3 regions of the Cobetia sp. 10Alg 146 genome follow, and region 3 is predicted to be linked to each of the others. Evidence: predicted binding sites of a transcription regulator. Region 3 holds the regulator's gene; each other region holds the start of a gene.
The links. Region 3 encodes sigma-54, which starts transcription at its own class of promoters, with help from an activator protein. Its sites were predicted from a motif close to TGGCACNNNNNTTGCTNT; they were not measured.
Positions count from the first base shown of each region.

Region 1: QD172_RS10990 (amino acid ABC transporter substrate-binding protein) is a predicted target of sigma-54. The motif match lies at 3,641-3,658, and genes of this name have one in related genera.
Region 2: QD172_RS09085 (aminomethyltransferase family protein) is a predicted target of sigma-54. The motif match lies at 1,248-1,265, and genes of this name have one in related genera.

Region 1 is NZ_JARWKT010000005.1:213,785-220,212, reverse strand. Features, by position in the region: gene QD172_RS11000 (amino acid ABC transporter permease) at 1-1,098, opposite strand, end outside; gene QD172_RS10995 (amino acid ABC transporter permease) at 1,109-2,299, opposite strand; gene QD172_RS10990 (amino acid ABC transporter substrate-binding protein) at 2,529-3,554, opposite strand; gene speE (polyamine aminopropyltransferase) at 3,968-4,831, opposite strand; gene QD172_RS10980 (VanZ family protein) at 5,091-5,462, opposite strand; gene hemE (uroporphyrinogen decarboxylase) at 5,519-6,428, opposite strand, start outside.
Region 2 is NZ_JARWKT010000004.1:181,181-187,608, forward strand. Features, by position in the region: gene glnT (type III glutamate--ammonia ligase) at 1-810, opposite strand, end outside; gene QD172_RS09085 (aminomethyltransferase family protein) at 1,497-2,642, shown strand; gene QD172_RS09090 (XRE family transcriptional regulator) at 2,972-3,682, shown strand; gene QD172_RS09095 (LysR family transcriptional regulator) at 3,758-4,744, opposite strand; gene QD172_RS09100 (aspartate aminotransferase family protein) at 4,895-6,244, shown strand; gene QD172_RS09105 (CoA-acylating methylmalonate-semialdehyde dehydrogenase) at 6,364-6,428, shown strand, end outside.
Region 3 is NZ_JARWKT010000002.1:570,811-577,238, reverse strand. Features, by position in the region: gene mgtE (magnesium transporter) at 1-1,137, opposite strand, end outside; gene QD172_RS05480 (HPr family phosphocarrier protein) at 1,302-1,571, opposite strand; gene rapZ (RNase adapter RapZ) at 1,558-2,472, opposite strand; gene QD172_RS05470 (PTS sugar transporter subunit IIA) at 2,569-3,039, opposite strand; gene raiA (ribosome-associated translation inhibitor RaiA) at 3,049-3,357, opposite strand; gene QD172_RS05460 (RNA polymerase factor sigma-54) at 3,956-5,404, opposite strand; gene lptB (LPS export ABC transporter ATP-binding protein) at 5,759-6,428, opposite strand, start outside.

The sequences.
Region 1 (6,428 bases), on a different contig from region 3:
CAGGCGCTCGAGATACTGGCTGTAGCGCGACATGCTGAAGCAGAAGACCCAGAAGACCAGTGCCACGAAGGCATAGCCCTCGATGGAGTAGCCCAGCCATTTGGGGTCGGCGAGACCGGCCTGCACGATGGCGAGCAGATCGAAGAGCCCGATGATCAGTACCAGCGAGGTGTCCTTGAACAGGGCGATGAAGGTGTTGACGATGCCGGGGATCATCATCTTGAGCGCCTGGGGCAGCACGATCAGCCCCATGTTGCGCCAGTAGCCCAGCCCCAGCGCCATGCCGGCCTCGGTCTGCCCTTTCGGGATCGCCTGCAGGCCACCACGCACCACTTCCGCCATGTAGGCACTCTGGAACAGGGTGATGCCGATCAGCGCGCGCACCAGCTTGTCGAGATTGACCTCACCGGGCACGAACAGCGGCAGCATCACCGAGGCCATGAACAGCACCGTGATGAGCGGCACACCGCGCCAGAACTCGATGAACACCACGCAGATGCTCTTCACGATCGGCATCTCGGAGCGACGCCCCAGCGCCAGCAGGATCCCCAGCGGCAGTGCCGCCACGATGCCCACCACCGCCAGTACCAGTGTCAGCATCAGACCGCCCCACTCATGGGTACCGACGATCTCGAGGCCGAAGCTGCCACCATGCAGCAGGAAGTAGGCGATGAAGGGGAAGACCGCCAGCGTGACGATGGCGACCCAGCCCTTGGCCGGCAGTTTCGGTATCGCCAGCCAGGCGATCAGCGCCGCAAAGACGGCGAAGACGATATCGACCCGCCAGGTTTCCTCGCTCGGGTAGAAGCCGTAGATGAACTGATCGAGACGCGCACTGATGAACACCCAGCAGGCGCCCTCCCCCGTGCAGTCCTCTCGTGAGGTGCCACTCCAGCTGGCACCGATCAGTGCCCACTGCAGGCTGGGCACCACCAGCAGGTAGACCAGATACAGCGCGAACAGCGTGAACAGCGTATTGATCGGTCCGGCGAACAGATTGGCTCGCAGCCAGGCCACCGCACCGATGCTGTCGCTTGGCGCCGGGCGGGAATCGATCATCTTCTCGGTAACCCGTGACAGGGTCTTTTCAATCGACATGGGCAGACCCTCAGCGCTCGACCAACGCCATGCGGGCGTTGAACCAGTTCATGAACATGGAGACCAGCAGACTGATGGTCAGATACACCAGCATCGTCATGGCGATCACCTCGATGGCCTGACCCGTCTGGTTGAGCGTGGTACCCGCGAAGACCGAGACCAGATCGGGATAGCCGATGGCCGTGGCCAGCGACGAGTTCTTGATCAGGTTCAGGTACTGGCTGGTCAGCGGCGGGATGATGACGCGCAGTGCCTGTGGCACCACCACGAGGCGCAGCGTCATGCCACCGGTCAGCGACAGCGCCCGTGAGGCTTCCGTCTGGCCGTGCGGTACCGCCTCGATGCCGGAACGCACGATCTCGGCAATGAACGCCGCGGTGTAGACCGACAGCGCGACCCACAGGGCGAGGAACTCGGGAACGACCGTAATGCCGCCACGGAAGTTGAAGCCCTTGAGTTCCGGCAGCTCCCAGCTCAGCGGCATGCCCATCGCGAAGTAGGCCAGCAGCGGCGCCACGATGATCAGACCGAGCGAGATCCAGCCCGCCGGCAAGCGCTGACCGGTACGGGCCTGACGCTGGCGGTTCCAGTAGCTGAAGATGCCGCTGGCGACGACGGCCAGCACGAACACGGCAATCACCACCGAGAAGCCGCTGGAGGTGATCGGTGCCGGCACGAACAGACCGCGCACGTTGAGGAAGAAGGCCTCGCCCAGCGACAGCGAACCTCGCGGACTCGGCAGAGTGCGAAGAACGGCGAAGTACCAGAAGAATATCTGCAGCAGCAGGGGAATGTTGCGGAAGACTTCGATGTAGACCGCCGCCAGCCGCGAGATCAGCCAGTTGGGGGAAAGACGGGCGATCCCCATGATGAAGCCAATCACGGTGGCCGCGATGACGCCCAGTGCGGATACCAGCAGAGTGTTGAGCAGACCGACGATGAAGGTATCGCCATAGGTGGACTGCTCGGAATAGTCGATCAGACTTTGCAGAATGCCAAAGCCTGCGGTGTTGTCCAGGAAGGCAAAGCCGGTGGTGATGCCACGGCTTTCGAGGTTGGTCAGGGTATTGCTGACGATGATCGCCAACACGCCGAACACGCCTGCCAGCATCAGAAGTTGGAAGATCAGTGCTCGCTTGGCCGGGTCACGCCAGAATGGCGGCTTGACCGTGGCCGGCGGGCGAGAAGCAGGTTGTGTCATACAGGCAATCTCCGCCGGAAAGCTATGCGACTTCCGCCTGCCGCCCTATCGAACGGCAGATCAGTTATCTCTCGGCACTCGAGGAAAGGATCACGGGGAACAGACCAAGCCCCTCACGACGCTGGCCAGGGGAAATGACCGTATGGCCACTTCTCCCTGGCCAGCGTCCTTGCTCAGCCTGCGTCACGGTTCACCCGGCTCGCGCTGGACCTCCAGGCGAGCCGAGGCATCAGCGAACGGGCGGTGCGTACTGGACGCCGCCGTCGGTCCACAGCGCGTTCAGACCACGCTCGATCCCCAGAGCGGAACCAGTGCCGACATTGCGCTCGAACATCTGCCCGTAGTTGCCCACCTGCTTGATGACCTGATAGGCCCAGTCAGCCGGCAGCCCCATGGCTTCGCCGTAGTTGCCATCGGCACCGACCAGACGCGCGACATTGGGATTGGTATCCGACTTCTTGGCTTCGATGTTGTCGGAGGTCAGCCCCATCTCTTCGGCGTTGATCTGAGCGAACAGGGTCCATTTGACGATGTTGAACCACTGGTCATCGCCCTGACGGACGACGGGGCCCAGCGGCTCCTTGGAGATGACTTCCGGCAGTACCATGGCGGACGCCGGATCGGAGAGCTTGATGCGCAGGGCGTAGAGCTGGGACTGGTCGGAGGTCAGGACGTCACAGCGGCCCGCTTCGAAGCCCTTGACGGTCTGGTCGGAGGTGTCGAAGACGACCGGCTCGAAGGACATCTCGTTGAGGCGGAAGTAATCCGCCAGGTTCAGCTCGGTGGTGGTACCGGACTGGATACAGACCGCCGCGCCATCCAGCTCCTTGGCACTGGAGACCCCCAGGTCCTTGCTGACCATGAAGCCCTGGCCGTCGTAATAGTTCACGCCGGCGAAGTTGAGGCCCAGAGACGTGTCACGCGTGGCGGTCCAGGTGGTGTTGCGCGACAGGACATCGATTTCACCGGACTGCAGCGCGGTGAAGCGTTCCTTGGCCGTCAGCGGGACGTAGCGCACCTTGCTGGCATCACCCAGCACAGCCGCCGCGACACCACGGCAGACATCGACATCCAGGCCCTGCCAGTTGCCGGCGTCATCCGGCGCCGAGAAGCCCGGCAGACCGGTGCTGACACCACACTGGACAAAGCCCTTTTCCTTGACGCTATCCAGAGTCGCGGCACTGGCACCACTGGCTACCGAGGCAGCCAGGAGGGCGGCGCTAGCGATCAGCAGTGGCTTCTTGTTGTTATGCATCTTGAATCCCTCGCGTATGTCTGGAATCCGCTCGGAAACACCCCGAGACGGTGATGGTGCAATGCTGTGCATGGCACCCCTCGACAATAGCAAGCTCCGTTCCAATTTCCGCCTATCGTGTGATCCGCTGCGTTCAACGCTGAAAAAACAGCCGAACGGCAGTGAAAACGGCCAAACCTCCCGATGCCGACCGTCGATCATATGGCGAGACAAGCGTGCAGATAGTGGCGTCTGACGCCTCGTTCGCTTCATATCGGTGCAAAATAAAAACGGCCGTTTCATGACGAAACGGCCGATCTTGAACTTTCCTGCGCTCCGGTCTGGGGAGTTGCGACCAATGTCGCAGCCCCCCTGACTCAACGCTACCGCGCACTGAAACGCATTCTTCACGCCCCGATGCGCTTCTGGATGACTCAGTCTTCCAGCAGACGCTGCATGAAGGGAGGCAGTACCAGGGCGGCACGATGGCCTTCCACGGTATAGAAATCGCGCGCGAAGCTGGCCGCAGCCGCGTCTTCCTCACGGAAGGACTTCACGTCACATCCCTTGCCCGCCAGGGTGCAGCTCCACCAGCCGGACGGGTATACCGGCTGCGGGAACGGCAGGGTCGCGACGCTGTCGAAGCCCGCTTCGCCCATGTCGTTGCGCAGGTCCTTGATGATGGAGTCGGTGTGATACAGCGGCGACTCGCTTTGCTGCACCATCACCCCCCCCTGCTTGAGGATACGGTGGCAGCGCTTGAGGAAGTCGGTCTTGAACAGACCTTCCGCCGGACCGACCGGATCCGTGGAATCGACGATCAGCACGTCGATGCTCTCGTCCGGGCAGTTGTCGACCCACTTGACGCCATCCTCGAACAGCAGCTCGGCACGCGGGTCATCATTGGACTCGACCAGTGCCGGGAAGAACTGCTCGGAAGCCCGCGTGACCGCCGGATCGATGTCGATCTGGGTGACCTTCTCCACGCCCGGGTGCTTGAGCACCTCACGCAGGGTGCCACAGTCGCCCCCCCCGATGATGACGACACGCTTGGGGGCCGCGTGGGTGAACAGCGCCGGATGCGACATCATCTCGTGATAGAGGAAGTTGTCGCGGTCGGTCAGCATCACGCAGCCGTCCAGCACCATCAGATTGCCGTAGGTCTCGGTGGCATAGACCTCAAGGTGCTGATAAGGCGTCTGCTCGTCATGCAGCTTGTGACTGACCTTGAGCGAGAAGGCGCTGCCGTGGCGGTCGAAGATTTCGGTGAACCAGGAGCCATCGAGATGTTCGGTCATGAGAACCCTCACAAGGGATATCGGAGTCGGATATCAAGGTATGAATAAGAGGACGGGACATCAGACCCTCAAGGCCTGAATCATCGACGCACGCGTCATCGGGCGATGCAGTCCTGATCAATCAACAGGACTCAGGCGCAGCACCATAGCCAAAGACACGCGGAGTGGAAAGAGCTTGTGCACGATCTCGAGGCACTGGGGTTGACGCGCGATGACCAACGACTCACCCGCCAGGCCTCTTCTGGCGGGTAGAGGCCCGTCACAGGCGGCTCAGGCGCACCATCAGACGTCCGCCCAGGTGGCAGCCAAGCCCGGCAAGAATGCCGAGGAAATCCGCCAGCGCATCCAGCACTTCTGCCCCACGATAGGGAATCACCAGCTGCAGCCCCTCGATGCCAACGCCCAGCAGCAGCAAGGCGGGCAGGATGACAAGACTGCTCAACCCGGCCAGCCGCGTGGTCAGTGCCAGCAAGGCGAAGGCGGAGAAATGCTGCAGCTTGTCCCAGGGGAAGGTCTGCTCCGGGTGAGGCTCACCCGGCGAGAGCGTGCCGAACAGGATCAGCAGCAGGCAGAACAGTGCCACGCACGCCCAGCCTCGCCTCGGCGCGAGGCGCTGCGCCAGCGGCGTCATGCGTGATACCCCGCCATGAAAGACACGGCGGGGCTGTCAGCCATCAGTGACATGGTTCAATCGCGCGCCAGCGGCGTGGCGTTGGCGGTGTCATCCTGATGATAGGCGGGGCTCAGCTCATGCAGCGCGTCCATCAGAGCATTGACGTTGCCCGGGTCAGTGAACTGGCTGATGCCATGCCCCAGGTTGAAGATGTGGCCAGGCCCCTGACCGTAGCTATCGAGAATGCGGCCGACTTCGGCACGAATCGCGGCGGGAGTGCCGAACAGCGCATTCGGGTCCAGATTGCCCTGCAAGGCCACGCGATGGCCGACGCGCGCGCGCGCATCCGACATCTCGGTGGTCCAGTCCAGCCCGACACCGTCACAACCGCTGGCGGCGATGTGCTCGAGCCACTGGCCGCCATTCTTGGTGAACAGGATCACCGGCACGCGATTGCCTTCGCTGTCAGGCTTGAGGCCAGCGACAATCTGCTCCATGTAACGCAGCGAGAACTCGAGATAGGCCGGTGTGGACAGGGTGCCGCCCCAGGTATCGAAGATCTGCACTGCCTGGGCACCCGCCGCGATCTGGGCGTTCAGGTAATCGGTGACGGCCTGAGCGAGGGTGTCGAGCAACTGATGCATGGCTTCGGGGCTGGAATACATCAGGCCTTTCACATGGCGGAAGTCCTTGCTGGAACCGCCCTCGACCATATAGGTCGCCAGCGTCCAGGGACTGCCGGAGAAACCGATCAGCGGTACGCGACCGTTCAGCTCGCGGCGGATGGTCGAGACGGCACGCATGACGTAATCGAGATCACGCTCGACGTTCGGAACGCTCAGCGCCTCGATTTCCGCGGCGGTGCGCACCGTCTTGCGGAATTTCGGACCTTCACCTGTCTCGAAGTAAAGCCCGAGGCCCATGGCATCCGGGATGGTCAGGATGTCGGAGAACAGAATGGCGGCATCGAGCGGGAAACGCTCC
Region 2 (6,428 bases), on a different contig from region 3:
CGCCAGCGGTGACAGGCCCATGCCCTGGGCGTCGGAGTCATCGCCGAACAGGTTGCGGCCGGTGTCATCACACACGGACAGGTGGAAGTGCATGCCATTGCCCGGGCGGTCCGCCAGCGGCTTGGGCATGAAGGAGCACACCATGCCCAGATCATTGGCGATCTCGCCGGCAGCCATGCGCACGAAGGTGAAGCGGTCTGCCGAGGTCAGCGCATCGCTGTAGGTGTAGTTGATCTCGAACTGGCCATTGGCGTCCTCGTGATCGATCTGATAGACGTCGAAGTCCACCGCCTGCAGCGATTCGACCAGACGTTCGAGGAATTCACGCGAACGTGACAGGCCCTTGTAGTCGTAGCAGGGCTTGGCGAGGGTATCGCTCTCATCCACCGGCAACAACTCACCCGCTTCCCCCCGGCGGAACAGCGAGAATTCCGGCTCCAGCCCAGTATTGAGCGTCCAGCCCTTCTCCTTCAAGCGCTCCAGCTGCTTGAGCAGTACCACACGGCTGTCGTTGGCGAACGGTTGCCCATTGACGTAGCCATCACAGGCCATGCGCGCATAGCCCGGCTGCCACGGCACCAGGCACAGCGAGTCCAGATCCCCCCGCGCCATGAAGTCCGGCCCCTCCGGCGACATGCCGAGACCACTGACGGCGAAGCCGGCAAAGCCGGCGCCCTTCTCGACCACATCCATCAGGCAATTGGCCGGCACGGACTTGGTCTTGGCAGCGCCATGAATATCCACGAACTGCGCCAGCAGATAGCGAATGTCGTGATCCTTGATGAACTGTTGCGCCTTTTCGGGTGACATCTGGGTTTCCTCTGAGAGCGGACCGGGTTCCATCTCCCTCGACACTGTCTGCCACCCCGGGAAACCTGACCCCTTGTGGTGACACGCCACGCCAAGATAGCGGATGAAACGAGTTTTTGTGATTCCTGCTGGTCAACTTTATTTCCCTCAAAGAAAAGCATACAGCATGCCATTTCGCCAGCTGCCGCCCAGAACTTTTCATCAACCTCCTGTTTTGCATGGGAATTTATTTTACGAGCTCGTTTTACCCCACAGAAAACGCCAGGTGACCCTGAGTAAATTCCTGCCCGTTTCTCGAAATAGGCATCATTTCGGTGCCCAGAGCTCCCTCTTCGCACCAGCATGACGCAAAGCGCTGATATTCACGCCCGAATTCGTGCTGCCAATCGCCGCCTGACTCGCTCCAGGGTTGCCGTGGCCATGGCCTTTGACGGAATTGGCAAGCCCCTTGCTTAACCATGAGGAATGTTTCTTTCCTTTCAAGAATCGACGCTCATGCGATCAGGCAAGGCAAGCAGCAGGCACAAGCCCTTGTGAAGCGCCTGAAGAGGCGCCTGAAGAGGCAACAGAACAACAACACTTCCTGCGGCGGATGCGCGTCTTGCGCGCCATCTCCGCCAGCACCAGCAGGACTACGGCACCACTCACTTACGCTAGGCAGCACGACTCACAGGAGAAAGGGACGCATGGCGAATTCATGGCGCATCTCGGCATTGGCCGAACAACACCGCAAGCTGGGCGCGGAGCTGGAAGACTGGAATGGCATGGGCACTGCCTGGAATTACGCCGTCTCGGACACGGCCGATGACCACGAGACCATTCGCACCCGCGCCGGTCTGATGGATGTCTCGGGGCTCAAGAAGATCCACTGCAACGGCCCGCACGCTCAGGCCGTGCTGGATTACGTCACCACGCGGGACATGTCCAAGCTGTATCCGGGCAAATCGGTGTATGCCAGCGTCTTGAATGAGGCCGGCAAGTTCGTCGACGACTGCATCGTCTATTGCCTGGCGCCGAACTCCTACCTCGTGGTGCACGGCACGGGCACCGCGAATGAAATGCTGGCCAAGAGTGCCCTGGGGCGCGCCGTCAGCCTGACCTTCGATGACGACATGCATGACATGTCACTGCAGGGGCCGGTCGCGGTGGATTTTCTGGAGCGTCACGTGCCGGGCATCCGTGAGCTGCGTTACTTCCACCATCTGCAGACCCAGCTGTTCGGCTACCACGTGATGATCTCGCGCACCGGCTACACCGGCGAGCGTGGCTACGAGATCTTCTGCAAGGCCAAGGACGCTCCCTCTCTGTGGGAACAGATTCTCGAAGATGGGGCCGACATGGGCATCAAGCCGTGCAGCTTTGGCACCCTTGACTGGCTGCGGGTCGAGAGCCACCTGCTGTTCTACCCGGCGGACAATTCCGAAACCTACCCGTATCCCGACCAGCCGGTGGGCGATACCCTGTGGGAGCTGGGCCTGGACTTCACCGTCTCGCCGGGCAAGACCGAATTCCGTGGCGCCAGCGAACACTTCGCGCTGCAGGGCAAGGAGCGCGTCAAGGTCTATGGCGTGCTGCTGGACTCGAAAGACGTCGCCCAGATCGGTGACAAGATCTACGCCGACGGCAAGTGCGTCGGTGTCATCACTCAGGGCATGTACTCGCGCCTGAGCGATCGCTCCATGGCGCTGGCACGTCTCGAACCCGGCTATGCCGAGCATGGCACCCCGCTGACCCTCAAGACCGGCACTGACGGAGAGACCAGCCTCTCGGCCATCAGCCATTCCCTGCCCTTCGATGACCCGGAAAAGGCCAAGCGACTGGCGCGCGGCTGAGCACACGCACCATGTCGGACACTGCAAGACCTGCAGTGATAACCGGGTGAAGTGTCAGGACGCATTGCGAACGCAAGACGCAAGAGGCCTCCTCGACGTGACGTCGAGGAGGCCTCTTGCCTCACACCCAGGCCAGGTGATTGAAAAGGACTCTCGAAAGGTACTCCCGCCCCCTTGGCAGACATCAAGGATGAGGGTTGACGGCAAAGTTGGTAATGTCACGCCATACCCCGCTCGCGAGCCGATGCGCCGCATGCCTCACAAGGGCATGCCGCGTCCTCGCCGGCCATCCCCTTCCCATTGCCACCCTCTCCGCTATAGGAGTCATCATGCCGCGAAAATCCCCCGCTCCCTCCGAGAAGTCGGAACAGGACAGCTCCGACACTCTGCCCCGTGAACTAGCGACCGACCCCGCTGCGCAGTCAGAGAGGAAAGACACCATCACGGCGGCAGCTGACGAGACGCGTCTCGGACTTGAGCAGCACATCGCGCGCGCGCTCAAGCAGCAGCGTGTCTCGCAGGGCTACAAGATTTCCGACGTCTCGCGTATCGCCGGTGTCAGTCAAGGCATGATCAGCAAGGTGGAGAACGCCCAGGTATCCACCAGTCTCGATACCCTAAACAAGCTGTGCAATGCCTTGAGTCTGCCGATCTCGAAGCTGTTCAGCGATTACGATGTCAATGGGCGTGGTGCCCAGCACATCAAGGCCGGGCAAGGCATGCAGGTGGTACGCACCGGCACCGAAGTCGGCCATGCCTATCAACTGTTGAGCTACAAGCAGGGCCCCAAGAAGCGCTACGAACCCTTCCTGATCACCATGGATGATGCCAGCGAAGTCTTCCCCAACTTCTGTCATGCCGGGCATGAATTCATCTACCTGCTTTCCGGTAACCTCACCTACCGTCATGGTGACAAGTTCTATGACATGGGTCCCGGTGACAGCCTGGCCTTCGATGCCGGCGTTCCGCATGGCCCCGAGAAGTTGAACGAGGTCCCGATTCAGCTGCTGTCGATCATTCACTACGACGACAACGAATAGGTCATCCGCTTCACCGCGCCTGATGATCCCGACAGTCTCCCCGCCCCTGGATGGCCCACTTCCCCTGATGGTGGTTCATGACCGGCCCTCCTGGGTAGATGGCGCTTTCCGTGTCGGTGTCGCCTGGCGCAGGGCGTCCAGCTCGGTCAGATAACGCTCCAGCACCAAATTGGGCGCACGGCTCTTGCGCGTGATGGCGCTGTAATAGGTGACATAGGAGTTGGCCACCGGGCTGAGCGCCTGCATCTGGCCATCGCGCACCCAGCGCTCGGCATAGTGGGTGGGCAGATAGCCGAGATAACGCCCGGAGAGCACCAGAAAGGCGATGCCCTCGCGGTCGGTCGCCGAGGCGGATGCCCTGAGTGGCTCATGCAGCGCCTTGATCGTGGGCGTCTGCGCGTAGGCAGGCAGCACGGCATCATGCTGGCGTATTTCCTCCTGCCCCACCGGGCGTCCGCGCGCGCGAGTGTCGCCTTCCCGGGGCTCGCGAAACAGCACATGGCCCCGCGCGCAGTAAAGGCAGGAGGTTTCCTCGTAGAGCGAGCGATACTCGAGTCCCGGCAGCGTCTTGAGCGTCGGGATCACGCCGGTATGCAATCGCCCATCCAGTACGGCGCGCTCGATCTCATTGGGCGGGATCATGCGGATGTTGATCTTCACTTCCGGGCCGTGCTTCTTGAGCGCGCTCAGGGCGTGAGTGATGTGCATCTCCGGCATGGTGACCAGATTGTCGGTAATGCCGATGTTCAGCTCGCCCTTGAGCCAGGCGTGCAGTCCGTTGATGCGCGTGCGAAAGCCTTCCGCCGCTGCCAGCATCTGCATCGCGGCTTCATGGACGTCTCTTCCCTCATTGGTGAGCGCGAAACCACTGCGCCCCCGCTGGCAGAGCTTGAGGCCCAGCCGCGTCTCCAGGTCACTCATCGCCATGCTGATGGCGGAGCGACTGATGTTGAGCTCGATCTCGGCCGCCGAGAAGCCGCCGCATTCCACCACCTTGCGAAAGATGCGCAGCAAGCGCAGATCGGCATCGCCAAGCTGTCCTCTCATGCCGTCCTTGCGCATGGTCTGCCCTCCTGAGTTCCACGACATGGAAAGTTAAGTAAATGCTTTCCTGAAGATAAAGACAACGGCATTTATCTTATCAAAAGGGCTTTCTAATCTAGCCAGACAGGAGCCGAGATCCAACAACAACAGCACTCTTCGGGAGACATCATGACCGCCTTCGACACATCCCCTTCCGCCCAGGCAGGATTGAGCAAGGAACAACTTGACGCCTACTGGATGCCCTACACGGCCAATCGGCAGTTCAAGCAGGACCCACGCATCATCACCAAGGCGCAGGGTGCCTACTTCACGGATTCTCGGGGACGCCAGATCTTCGATGGCCTGTCGGGTCTCTGGACCTGCGGTGCCGGCCATTGCCGCCCGGAGATCGCCGAAGCGGTCAGCGCACAGCTGCGCGAGCTGGATTACGCGCCATCCTTCCAGTACGGCCACCCCAAGGCCTTCGAGCTGGCACATCGCATCACGGGACTGATGCCCGAGGGGCTGGATCACGTCTTCTTCACCGGATCAGGTTCCGAAAGCGCCGATACCTCACTGAAGATCGCGCGCGCCTACTGGCGCAAGAAAGGCAAGCCGACCAAGACCAAGCTGATCGGTCGCAGCAAGGGCTATCACGGCGTCAACTTCGGGGGCTTCAGCGTCGGCGGCATCGGCGCCAACCGCACGCTCTATGGCCAGGGGGTCGATGCTGACCATCTACCGCATACCCTGCTCAAGGAAAATGTCTTCACCCCCGGCATGCCCCAGACCGGTGCCGAGCGCGCCGATGAGCTGCTGGAGCTGATCGCGCTGCATGATGCCTCCAACATCGCGGCCGTCATCGTCGAGCCGATGGCAGGCTCCGCCGGCGTGCTGCCGCCGCCTGTGGGCTATCTCAAGCGACTGCGCGAGCTGTGTGACCAGCACGATATCCTGTTGATCTTCGATGAGGTCATCACCGGCTTCGGGCGCATGGGCGCCATGAGCGGCGCCGAGGAATTCGGTGTCACACCGGACATCCTCAATGTCGCCAAGCAGCTTACCAATGGCGCGGTGCCGATGGGTGCCGTGGTCGTCAAGGGCGATATCTACCAGACCTTCATGGACAACGGCGGCGCCGATTACATGATGGAGATTCCCCACGGCTACACCTACTCCGGTCACCCGGTGGCGTGTGCCGCGGCACTGGCGGCCCTCGACGTGCTCGAGAATGACCAGCTCATCCCCCGTGTCCGTGAACTGAGCCCGGTCTTCGAGAAGAAGCTGCACGAGCTCAAGGGCACTCGCTACATCAGTGACATCCGCAACTACGGCCTGGCCGGTGCTCTGCAGGTCGAGGCCTATCCCGGCGAGCCGGCGCGGCGTCCCTACGAGATCGCCATGCATTGCTGGAAGGCCGGCTTCTATGTGCGTTACGGCGGCGACACCATCCAGCTGGGCCTGCCGTTCATCACCGAGCACGATGAACTGGACCGTCTGATCAATGCCCTGGGCGATGCCTTCGCCGCACAGGACTGATGATCGACGCTTAAGACTGACAATCACGTTCAGGACTGACGATCACGTTCGGACTGGCGATCGACGCCAGCCACATCACTGCCCTTTTTCTTGCAAGTCATCTCATGGAGCCCACAACAATGAAAACGCTCGGTCACCTCATCAACGGCAACCTCGATCACAGCGAAGGCCGTACCCAGGACAT
Region 3 (6,428 bases):
GATCCCGGCGACCACCACCGCCCACAGCAGGCCATTGAGCCCCGCGACGATGATTTCGCGCTTGAGAAGCCAGCGCACGTTGCCACTCTTGACGTGTCCCAGTGCGATGCCGCGAATCAGTACCGTCAGTGCCTGTGAGCCGGCAATGCCGCCCATGCTGGCGACGATGGGCATCAGGACCGCCAGCGCGGTGATCTTCTGGATGGTGCCCTCGAACATCCCGATCACGGCGGACGCCATGAAGGCGGTCAGCAGGTTGATGCCAAGCCAGATGGCGCGACGCCAGGAGGTGCGCATCACCGGGGAGAAGGTATCTTCATCCTCGTCCATCCCCGCCATCGACATGACCTGGTGCTCGGCATCGCCGCGGATGACGTCGACCACGTCATCGATGGTGATGCGCCCGAGCAGATTGCCATCACCGCCGACGACAGGCGCCGAGATCAGGTCATGCTTCTCGAACAGCGAGGCGACCTCGCTCTCCGGCATCAATGCCGGAATCACCACGCTGTCGGTATCCATCACCTCGCGCACCGTGACACCGGGGTCAGAGACCAGCAGGCGGTTGATGGGCAGGGCGCCGATGAATTCATCGCGGCGCGAGACGACCAGCAGGGTGTCGGTGGAATCGGGAAGTCGCTCGTGACGGCGGATGTAACGCAACACGACATCCAGGGTGATGTCCGGACGGATGGTGATGGTGTCCGTGTTCATCAAGCCGCCGGCAGTGTCCTCGGGATAGGACAGCACCGTCTCGACCCGCTGGCGTTCCTGCGCCTCCATGGAGTCGAGGACTTCGAGAATCACGGCATTCGGAAGCCGCTGGAGGATGTCGGCGACATCATCCGGTTCCAGATTCTCGGTGGCGGCCAGGACGTCCTCGGCATCCATGTCCTTGAGGAAGTCGCTCTGGATATCCTCGCCAAGGTATTGGAGCACATCGCCCTGAAGTTCGGCGTCGACCAGCTCCCAGAGCAGGTTGCGCTCCTTGGGGGGGGAGGATTCCAGCAAGTGGGCCACGTCCACCGGTGCCAGGCCGCGATTCAGCATGCGCCTTGCCTGATCCAGCTCGCCACTTTCCAGTGCCTGTGACAGGCGATCAAGTCTTGGCTTGAGTTTGCGTGACGTCTTGCTCATCTGTCGGCTTCCCCTGTCGACATGAAGGACAGCGTTGATTCTACCATTGGCGCAGGGGGGCGCGTCGACAAAAGAAAACACTGTTTCTTATCGATAGGGCAATCAGCGCGGAAAAAGTGGCAGAAAGCCGGCGGGCGGGGGATGTCAGACGGGGTGCGGCGGCGTCATTCTTCCTCTTCGAAGCGCGCCTCGAACAGGGACTCGATCGCAGACAGGGCCTCATCTGCCTGTTCGCCCTCGACATCGATGATCAGCGCCGTGCCACACGGGGCTGCCAGCATCAGCAGCGCCATGACGTTGGCCGCGTTGGCGCGTCGCTCACCGTGACTGACCATGACCGTGGCCTCGAAGGGCGCACAGCAGTTGACCAGCTTGGTGGCAGCGCGAGCATGCAGCCCGCGCTTGTTGGTCAGAACCAGTTCACGACTGGGCATCGTGTGACTCCTGACGGGTATCGCTGATCGCTAGGGCCGTATGGATCCCCAGCTCCCGGTGGCGTAGACGCACTTCCGGAAGCTGCTTGGCGAAATGTTCGGCCAGCTGCTCGCAGAGATAGACGCTGCGATGCTGGCCGCCGGTACAGCCCACCGAAACGGTCAGGTAGCTGCGATTGCTGGCCTGATAGGCGGGCAGCCAGCGTTCCAGCCAGCCGGCGATGTCATCCTGCATTGCCTTGACGTCCGGGTAGCGCTGCAGGAATTCCGCCACGCTGTCATCACGACCGGTATCGCTGCGCAGATTGATGTCCCAGTAGGGGTTGGGCAGGCAGCGGGCATCGAACACCATGTCGGCATCGGTCGGCACGCCATGCTTGAAGCCGAAGGACTCGAAGGTGAGTGTCAGATGACGAGAGCTATGCTGTGCGACCTGTTCGGTGATGCGCGAGCGCAGGTCATGCACGCTGAGGTTGGTCGAGTCGATGACCAGATCCGCCTTCTGACGAATCGGGGCCAGTGTCTGCTGCTCGATCTCGATGGCCTCGGCCAGCGTGCGGTCATTGTCGCGGGTCAGCGGATGACGGCGGCGGGTCGCGGAATAGCGTTCGAGCAGGACACGGGAGTCCGTGGTCAGGTAGACGACCTGCACATCCATGCCGCTCTGACGAACGCTGTCGAGCAGTTCGGGGAAGCGACTCAGGGCATCGGGGAGGTTGCGCGCGTCAATGGAGACCGCGATGCGCCGGCGGGTGGGGCTGTCCTTTTCCAGCTGCTCGACCAATGGTGCCAGCAGCATGCCGGGCAGATTGTCGATGGCATAGTAGCCAATGTCTTCCAGCGCCTGGAGGGCAATCGATTTGCCGGAACCGGAGCGACCACTGATGATCACGATCTTCATGGAGTGCTCTCCCAGGGCGAGGTCAGCATGAGGTGAAAGCGGAGGGTGCCTGAGGCCAGTCAGCGACAAGCCCGGAGCGAGTCCGGGCTTGCAGGTTCAGCGCGCCGGCAATTCGGCGATGGCCGAGGTCAGGGCATCGAACAATGCTCGCTGACTGTCTGCCTGGCGCAATGCTGCCCGGTTGGTGGGCGAGTTGAGCAGTTCCGCCACCTGGCCGAGCAGAGTGAGATGGGTGTCATCTGCCTCCTCGGGGACCAGCAGCACGAACAGCAGATCGATGGGTTCGCCATCGATGGCGTCAAAGTCGATGGGGTCACCGAGCTTCATGAACGCCGCGATGGGGGTCTTGCAGTGTGGACTGCGTGCATGTGGCACGGCCACGCCGTGGCCGATGCCCGTCGAACCCAGTCTCTCGCGCCCGATCAGGCGCGAGAAGACTTCTTGGCTGTCCAGGCTGGGAATGTTCTGAGCAATGAAGGTGCTGAAGAATTCCAGCACCCGCTTCTTGCTCCCCCCGGGGACGCCGTAGAGCGTGCGCTCGGGGGGAAGGATCTGATCAAGTGTCATGGCAGAAGGTCAACGGGTCCCGGTGCCCTGAGAGCGAGCCTGGGACTTTTCCTTGTGTTTGACCAGCTGGCGGTCCAGCTTGTCGGCGAGCGCGTCGATGGCAGCGTACATGTTGGGGTCTTCTGCCAGGGCATGGAGGTCGGCGCCAGCGGCGTGCAGGGTGCAGGCAGCCTGTTGGCGTTCCTTCTCGATCGACAGTGTCACCTGAACATTGGTGATGTTGTCGTAATGCCGTTCGAGGCGAGCGAGCTTCTCGTTGACATAATCGCGGAGAGGATCGGTGAGTTCCACATGATGCCCGGTGATATTCACTTGCATGGACACGCTCCTTTATCCAGCGGGTTGCCTTTGAATTGTAACCCTTTTTGACTGCGAGCAAACCCTGATTGAACGCGCGGCCACTTTCTGACTCCGGCCATGGTCTCGTGGCGATCATCTGCTGGCGAGAGCGGCGGTGCCGGTGTACCGAGCGTCTACCCCGACAATGCCCAAGCTTTGAACAAAGATCAACGCTGCGCTGCATCGTGGGGCAAGGCTTGTCTTCAACCCAGCGAGGGATATCAGCAGGTTCTTCATGAGCATCGCCTCGCATCACGGACGGAATGGGGCTCGAGAAACCGGCCGTTTGTGGCCAATGTCAGCATTTACGTCGACGTTCGTGTGGCAGGAGTCGGTGGCGACCCCTGGCTATCTGTCCGTGGGATGTGAGGGAAAAAGAAAGCACTCTGGAGAAAAGTGGCTGGAAAAATAGGCAATTGGGGCGTGAAGTCACTCACGCAGTCGCAAGGACAGGCATTGCCAACCGGTATTCAGACGACCGATTGGCAGATGATGCCAGGATGGCAGGTGCAAGGGGGCGAGCTTCAGCGCTCCGACGTGTGGAGCCCGCTGGCCTGCGGGTATCCGTTGTCGAGACTCACGCCAAGCGCTTGCGCTCGCTGGAGGAGGGGATGCCCATGGCCTCGCGATACTTGGCGACCGTCCGGCGCGCTACCTCGATGCCATCACTGGCCAGCAGATCCACCAGGCGTGAGTCGGACAATGGCTTGCGCGCCGGTTCTTCCGAGATCAGCTTGCGAATGCGCGCACGGATCGCGGTGCTGGAGTGCGCGTCACCGTTGCCGCTGCCACCCACCTGACTCGAGAAGAAGAACTTGAGTTCGAACACGCCTCTCGGGGTGTGGATATATTTCTGGGTGGTCACCCGCGAGATGGTGGATTCGTGCATCTCGACCACTTCCGCGATGTTGGCAAGGATCAGCGGCTTCATGCCTTCTTCCCCCTGCTCGAGGAAGTCGATCTGGCGCGCCATGATCTCGCGGCCCACCTTGAGCAGGGTGTCATTGCGTGAGGACAGGCTCTTCATCAGCCAGCGGGCTTCCTGAAGATTGTCCTTGAGGAAGGTGTTGTCCGCGGACTTGTCGGCCCGCTTGATGAGGGCGGCATATTCCGGCTGGATACGCAGCTTGGGCAGCGCTTCCGGGTTGAGTTCGACCTGCCAGCCGTGACGCGTATGACGGACCAGCAGGTCCGGGATGACGTAATCACTGGCAGGCTCGCCCCAGGCGGACGCCGGGCGCGGGTCGAGCGCCCGTACCAGACGAATGACGTGATCCAGCTCATCATCATCCAGGCTCAGGCGACGCTTGAGCAGCTTGCGATCGTCATTGCCCAGTGCCTCGAGGAATTGCCGCACCAGACGGCGGGCCTGGGCCAGCAGCGGCAGATCGTCCGGCAGCAGGGCCAGCTGAAGCAGCAGACATTCGCGCAGGTCTCGAGCGAACACACCGGTGGGATCGAACTGCTGAAGGCGCAGCAGGACCTGCTCGAGTTCCGACGCCTTGAGGCCGGGCAGTCCCTGACCTCGCAGGCCATCGACCAGTTCGTCCAGGCTCATGCTCAGGTAGCCGGCCCCATCCACCGCATCGATCAGACTCTCCGCCATCTGCCGTTCACGCGCATCGAGGTCCGTCATCGCCAGCTGCCAGCGCAGATGGTCCTGCAGGCTTTCGACACTGGTGTTGCGATCGAAGTCCGGCCCGTCCTCGCTCGAGCTTCCGCTGCCGGAACTGGTCAGGCTGCCTGCGTGATCCTGGTAGAGGTCCGACCAGTCACTGTCGAGAGGGTATTCTTCAGGAATCTCGCTGTTGGTCTCGGAGGTGGAGATCTCGCTCTTGTCCTGTGTCTCCGCGACATCCAGCGACTCGTATTCCTCGTCAAGCTCCAGCATGGGGTTTGACTCAAGCGCCTGCTGTATCTCCTGACGCAGGTCCAGCGTCGACAACTGCAGCAGCTGGATCGCTTGCTGAAGTTGCGGGGTCATGGTCAGGGAAGTGCCGAGTCGAAGCTGCAAGGTGGGTTTCATGGGGTCTGTCATTCACGGCAAAGGAACGTGCATCTACGCTATACCGTGGGTCGGGGCACTGACAAGGGGCAGTCGAGAATATTCAAGCAACTTGCATGCCATGTTGCCACCAAGGTGGTATGGACGTCATGCATTCGAGTGAGGTGTGGCAGAGCAGGAGGGTTCACGGGGAGATCACGCAAGCGCCTGTCGAGGCGCTTGCGTGAGGGGGCGGGGAACGAGGCCCCGACAGTGAAGCAGGAAGTGGCGGGTGCTGGAGGGTGCTGGTGAGAGCAGAAGAGGTCGGACGGCTCTCGTCAGGCTGACGGCTCTTACCAGGCTGACGGCTCTTACCAGGCTGACGGCACTCTCGGGCTAGAGCTTGAACTCATGGCCCAGGTAGACATCACGCACCTGCTGGTTGGCGAGGATGGTGTCGGCGTCGCCATGCGCGATGATCTGGCCATCGCCCACGATGTAGGCGGTATCGCAGATGTCGAGTGTCTCGCGCACGTTGTGATCGGTGATCAGCACCCCGATGCCGCGGTCACGCAGCTGGCGCACGATGCTCTTGATCTCGCCCACCGAGATGGGGTCCACGCCGGCAAACGGCTCATCGAGCAGCACGAAGTCTGGCTCGGTGGCCAGTGCGCGAGCGATCTCCACGCGGCGGCGCTCCCCGCCGGAAAGGCTCATGCCGGCACTGTCACGAATATGCGTGATGCTGAACTCGTTGAGCAGCTCCTCCAGGCGTGCCTTGCGTCCGTTGCGATCCAGGTCCTTGCGCGTCTCGAGGATCGCCATGATGTTGTCGGATACCGAGAGCTTGCGGAAGATCGAGGCTTCCTGGGGCAGATAGCCGATGCCGGCGCGAGCCCGCTGATGCATGGCGGCGCCGGACAGGTCGTGGTCATCGATGGTCACGCTACCGGCATCCGAGCGCACGAGGCCGACGATCATGTAGAACGAGGTCGTCTTGCCGGCCCCGTTGGGGCCCAGCAGGCCTACGATGTCACCCTGGCGGATTTCCAGCGAGATGTCCTTG